2 regions of the Colwellia sp. F1 genome follow, and region 2 is predicted to be linked to the other one. Evidence: riboswitches for the same ligand, from Rfam matches in the RefSeq annotation. Region 2 holds a riboswitch; the other holds the start of a gene.
What was found. A riboswitch is a leader RNA that binds a small molecule or an ion and turns the genes downstream of it on or off. The one in region 2 is predicted to bind lysine.
Positions count from the first base shown of each region.

Region 1: another riboswitch for lysine. It lies ahead of lysC (lysine-sensitive aspartokinase 3); the one in region 2 lies ahead of dapA (4-hydroxy-tetrahydrodipicolinate synthase).

Region 1 is NZ_JBWDLI010000009.1:171,509-174,664, reverse strand. It holds gene icd (NADP-dependent isocitrate dehydrogenase) at 1-439, shown strand, start outside; gene AC0UA9_RS10550 (ElyC/SanA/YdcF family protein) at 582-1,343, opposite strand; lysine riboswitch at 1,709-1,913, shown strand; gene lysC (lysine-sensitive aspartokinase 3) at 2,075-3,156, shown strand, end outside.
Region 2 is NZ_JBWDLI010000002.1:215,594-218,749, reverse strand. It holds gene AC0UA9_RS02700 (methyltransferase) at 1-483, opposite strand, end outside; lysine riboswitch at 724-964, shown strand; gene dapA (4-hydroxy-tetrahydrodipicolinate synthase) at 1,129-2,100, shown strand; gene AC0UA9_RS02690 (2,3,4,5-tetrahydropyridine-2,6-dicarboxylate N-succinyltransferase) at 2,097-2,846, shown strand; gene AC0UA9_RS02685 (PLP-dependent decarboxylase) at 2,963-3,156, shown strand, end outside.

The DNA of each region.
Region 1 (3,156 bases), on a different contig from region 2:
CGGTAAGGAAATCATCATTAAAGATGTTATTGCTGATGCCATGTTACAACAAGTGTTGTTACGCCCAGCAGAATACAGTGTTATCGCCACGCTTAACCTAAATGGTGATTATTTATCTGATGCGCTTGCTGCACAAGTTGGCGGTATTGGTATCGCGCCAGGGGCTAACTTAAATGATGATGTTGCTATTTTTGAAGCAACACACGGCACAGCGCCTAAATATGCAGGTAAAAATAAAGTGAATCCAGGTTCGGTAATATTATCGGCCGAAATGATGTTGCGTCATATGGGCTGGGTAGAAGCAGCTGATCTCTTGTTAAAAGGCATGTCAGGAGCTATTGGTGCTAAAACAGTAACTTATGATTTTGAACGTCTAATGGATAACGCAACTTTAGTAACCTGTTCACAATTTGGTGATTGTATTATTGAACATATGTAAATAAGGATAGGTTCTAGGCATTAGCTAGATATTAAGTACCAGAAACAGAGTATTCACAGGTGAGTGAAACTCTGTTTTTTTTGACTCAATTTAATTCATCCAAACTAAACACAACTGCCAGAGTAAGCAAAACTGAGACAAATTAAACTAAACGCTTAAGCCATTGCACAAATAATCCCAAACTTTCATACCAAGCAGCTGTAGTTTGTCGTAAGCTTTTGCTGTTTGGCACGTAATATTGCCAACCTTTAGGGCTGTTGATATTTTTAACCCAAAAACCTGTGGGTGCAGGTGTTGGCTCAACACCATGCACCTGAAAATATTTCATAGCGCGTAACATGTGGCTGGCATTTGTAACTAAAACAACATGGCGGTTTTGTACTCGCAGACTTATTAATTCTGCCTCCTCCTCAGTGTCTTGTGGGAAATTTTCGGTAATGATTTTTTGTCCCGGTATGCCTAACAGTATTAAAGCCTGTTTCATTTGTTGTGCATGTGATATCTCACCTTCCAAATGGTGACCTGAAGTTATAATACGTGCTTCAGGATGTAAGTTATAAATTCTCAACACTTCAACTAACCTTTGTAATGCGTTGGTATTAAGCTGGCTTGTTACCGGTAGCGCATCATTATTGGTGTGCCAACCACCTAACACCACAATGTAATCAACGGGTGTAGTGGAGCGAGTAAAGGCGTCATAGTTATTTTCAATCGCAAGCATGAAGTGATCAGCAACTATTGGCATTGCAGATAATAGCAAGAGTAAGCCAGAAAAAAATAAACACTTAAAGCTTCTTTTAGGGCGATTTCTAAAGTAAAAAATAGCTAAAAGCAATAAAATTAATACGAGATTAATTGGCATAATAGCCGCTGAAATAATTTTTTTTAGTAAGAATAAATCCATTAGGTTCAATATATTATCAAGTAGAAACAAGGCTTATTTTAGACTATAGCAAAAGCTATACCAATTTCACTAACTTTCCCACCTTAGTGTTTCATTCGTGAGTGCAGAACAAGCTTAATTGATTCAACAGTATCACTCTATATTTCATCAATTAGTATGTTTAACGATGAGAAAAGCGTTATTTAATAATTTGGTGCTTTAAACTTTCACTCATTCGTTAATGAAATATTAAGCTTATGCTTTAACTATATAATAACAGGTATCTAAAATTGATGTTATAGACGTCTAAAAGTCTATTGCATTTTATCGGTATTTAAGGTTTAATATTGCCGTTGCGAAAATATGAGGGTTATAGCTATTTAAGCAACACCAGAAGAGGAGCGATAACTAGATAAGTAATGCTACACCCCCAGGTGTTAGGAACCACATTCCAATATGCATTATTGAAGGAGATTATCGCCGAGGGCATAAACACTGTGGCTGTTTATGTTCGGTCACTAGGGCTGAATCCTTAGGACTGTCACCTGAATTTAGTGTCTGGAAAGACTTAGGTGGAGAGCTTCTGGCTGAAAAGTTAACATGTTTGTGTCATTATTATCAATGCGTTAGCCATAAAACTCTTCAGTCATGCTCTTCCTGTTTTATTTAGTGAATGATCTTATTTGGTATTAATTTATGCACGCTTATTTTAGCTACATTAATAGTAAAGATCATGTTTAGGAAGATTATCCATGTTAAATCAAAATGTATCTCATGCAAACTCCGCACTTACCGTCGCTAAATTTGGCGGTACCAGTGTTGCTGACCATCAGGCAATGCTTCGCTGTGCTCATATTATTAAAAATGACACCAGCAATCGCTTAATCGTTGTTTCCGCAAGTGCAGGCGTTACCAATTTTTTAGTGCGCTTAAGCCAAGAAAATATCTCTGTTGATGAACAAACTGATATTATAGAAAAAATTAAAGCAATTCAGCTAAATATTACTCAGTATTTAGCCAAAGATGTAGCGCAAGCACTCAACAGTGAAATAGCCGGTTTACTAACAGAGCTATCATGTCACGCGTTGAAACAATCACAGCAGCACAGTGTAAAACAAGCCGATACTATTCTTGCCTTTGGTGAACAATTTAGCTCTCGCATTTTTGCAAAAGTATTGCAATCCGTTGGAGTGAATGCAGCTTACTTTAATGTACAACAAGTAATGAAAACCAATAGCTTATACGGTAAAGCGGTTGTCGATACTGAACAGCTGCACTTTGCATGTCATGAACTTCTAGCGCCTAAGCTAGCGCAACAAGTAGTGGTAACACAAGGCTTTATAGGGCAAGATGGTTTAGGCGAAACCACAACACTGGGACGTGGGGGATCTGACTTTAGTGCTGCTTTATTGGCAGAAGCCTTGAATGCCAGTAACTTGTCTGTTTGGACTGACGTGGTTGGTATTTTTACCACGGACCCACGTATTACAGAGCACGCGCGCGCGATTAAAGAGATTAGTTTTGGTGAAGCGGCAGAAATGGCAACATTTGGTGCTAAAATACTACATCCGGCAACATTAATTCCAGCTATGCGTCACAACATCCCTGTTTTTGTTGGTTCAAGCAAGGAGCCAGAAAAAGGCGGCACTAAAATAAAAAAATCGGTTGCCTCTAACCCAACCTATCGCTCAATAGCACTAAGACGAGAGCAAACATTGGTAACAGTAAAAAGCCCAGCTATGTTACATGCCAGTGGCTTTTTAGCTCAAGTATTCGGTATCTTAGCAAAACATGAACTCAGTGTTGACTTAATAACCACCAGTGAAATAAGCGT
Region 2 (3,156 bases):
AACAAAAGGTTTATTCAAGCTTGCACTGTTGACTATGCCCGCAAAAACTAAGCAATGGCGAGCGGCATCAATTTTCTGACAAGCCAGTAAAAAGTGCTGTGTTAGTTTAGGGCTAGATTGCACGCCTCCTTTTTTCTCGCCCACTAAAACCACTTTAGCATCAGGAAGTAAATAAGGCGCTATCATTGCTAAAGTATACGCAAGCTCATCTTTACTTTTAGGAAAGTTAATGATGATTAAGTCATGTTTTAGCTCGGTTTGATATTCACTATTAAAACTGACTGCTACACGCGTTTCGTAGTTATTATTAAGCGCAAGGTAGTCAATATAATTAGTGTTATGGCAAGTGACTTTAGCCTTGGGGTTACGGAGCAAGTAGTCTTCAATAAAACCATCAGCCGTTAAGTTAATAAACAGTGGTGTGCTCGCTGAAAGTAATTCACTATTTCGTAATAGTACTTGGCTAATGTTTGAAGTTGACATAAGAAAAAAAGCAGTAATAAAAAGATAAGAGGTGGTATTCTACTGTATACACAAGTGAATACAACAATTAGCGTACTTGAACGTTGACATAAAAGTGTGATCAATGGTTTAATACCACTGTCCCTAATTTCGACCTTGTGAATAATATAATTCATAAGATCTTCCTCGTATATTATTAGCATTTTACTGCAACTATCAGAGAATGATGAAACAAGCATAAGGCTAGTTATGTTGAGGAAAGGGGCCAGAAGAGGAGCGCTAACCAGGTAGTTATTATTGCAATAGGGATATTGCACAGAGATCAAACTCTGATAATAGTAATGAGGGGGATTAACGCCGAGGTAACTATTGATTTGGTTAGATAGTTATCGGTTGTTTACTTTTGTTTTAGGAACAAAGGTTTAGGGTTGAATCCCGACAATTGTCACTGATATTGACTTACCTAAGGTGAGTTATAATTGAGTGGAGAGCTTCTGGCCTTTGCAAATAAAGTCAGTAATTTCCATAAGTAATGTCTAAGTGATACCTTATAAGTAATACTTAATCAATGCGCAGTTGCTCGACCCATTGTAAATGCCCTTAAGTTCTCCGAACTATTTCTCATAGTACATTTGTACTCTGAAGTAATTAATGAGTTCGAGAATAATGAATACAAAAACGCCTCCCCCCCCGACAACTTTTAGTAGAAGCCATAATATTGGTACCTGCCTTTTATGGACAGCGTTAATCACGCCATTTCTTGAAAATAACGAAATAGACTTTGCTAGTTTAAAACAAATAGCGATAGCACAGGCACAAGCAGGTAATGGTATTTTATTGCTGGGAAGTACGGGAGAGGGCCTTGCACTAACCCGTGCAGAACAATTAAGCATTGTTGAGTTTGTTTGTCATTTACAGCTTAATACACCATTAATGGTGGCAGTTGGTGGTTATAATTTACCAGATCAAATTAACTGGATTGAGCGCTGTAATACATTAGCCATTGATAGTTTTCTTCTAGCGACTCCTCTTTATGCAAAGCCAGGGGAAATTGGTCAAACCCAATGGTTTGAAGCATTGCTTGATGCCGCTAAGTTACCTTGTATGTTGTATAATGTGCCTTCTCGTAGTGGTGTTGGTATTCCTGTTAACACTGTGGAAAACCTACAAAATCATCCTAATTTTTGGGCAATGAAAGAAGCAAGCGGGGAGTTAAGCACCTTTTTAAGCTACCGTAAATCTTGTCCAAACATAGCAATATATAGCGGTGAAGATGCCATGCTGCCGTATTTAGTACCTGCCGGCGCTAAAGGGCTGGTGTCTGTGTGCAGTAATGCGTGGCCTCAAGCCACGCAAACCTACGTGACAATGTGTTTTGCACAAGAAACAAAAACGATGTTTCCGCTGTGGAATGATGCAGTAGATGCCCTTTTTTGTGTGGCTAACCCTATCCCCCTTAAAGTGCTAATGGCGCACCAGAAAAACATTCAAACGCCTACATTACGCGCGCCCCTGACCCACCAAGAGTTAACCAACAATCTAACACTGTTGGCTTTTGATGAAAAAATTAATCATTGGTTAGCACAAGTTAATCAAACGTCTTTTAAAAAAAATATTGAAAATAGGAATAGTGCATGAACTGGCAAGAGGTAATAGCGCAGCTAGAAGCTGGCACACTACGTGCTGCAAATCAAGATGCTGAGGGTAACTGGCATGCCAATGTTACAGTAAAGCAAGGAATTTTAGCGGCCTTTAAGGCAGGAGTGAATGTTGGTTTCTCAGGACCTTACCAAGGGTTTGTTGATAAAGCCAACTTGGCTGCTCGACAATTTACCCCGGAAGATGAAATACGCTTAGTACCGGGAGGCTCTTCAGTACGAGCAGGGGCTTATGTCGCTAAAGGGGTTATTATTATGCCCCCTGCTTATATTAATATAGGTGCATATGTTGATAGTGGTACCATGGTTGATAGCCACGCATTAATAGGTTCGTGTGCGCAAGTTGGCCGTAATGTACATGTGTCTGCGGCAGTACAAATTGGCGGTGTATTAGAGCCAATAGGGGCTAGTCCTGTAATTATTGAAGATAATGCATTTTTAAGTGCTGGCGTCGTGGTAGTTGAAGGGATTGTCGTGAAAAAAGGCGCGGTATTGGCACCAGGTGTGTCATTGTCTAAGTCAGTGCCAGTCTATGATTGTATCAATGAAGTGATGCGTGAAAAAGGGGCTGAAATACCAGAGAATGCGGTTGTTGTGCCAGGTACTCGTCCTGTTAAAGGGCAGTGGGCACAGGCACAAGGCTTAAGCATGGCATGTGCGCTTATTGTGAAGTATCGAGATGAAAAAAGTGATGCTGCCCTAGAATTAGAGTCTATTCTTCGTTAATTAACCTAGGCTAGGCCTTGCGAGGAGGAATATTAAGCTGTGCTGGTTAACCTCAGTCAGCATGGTTTAATGTGACTTTACCAACTAATACCTTAACTAAATAAAACTGAAATAATATGGCGAATAAACCCACTTGGTTCGACCCCGATATCGAAAATATTTTGTTGGCACACCAGTCACCCGAAGAGGAGCAGGGCTACTTTGTTTATCAACTTGATGCGTTAAAAAAACACCTTGATGAACTGCAGCAGCAAGACGTTGTTAAGCTATGGTTTGCCGTAAAAGCTAACCCTTTATCAAGCGTTATTCA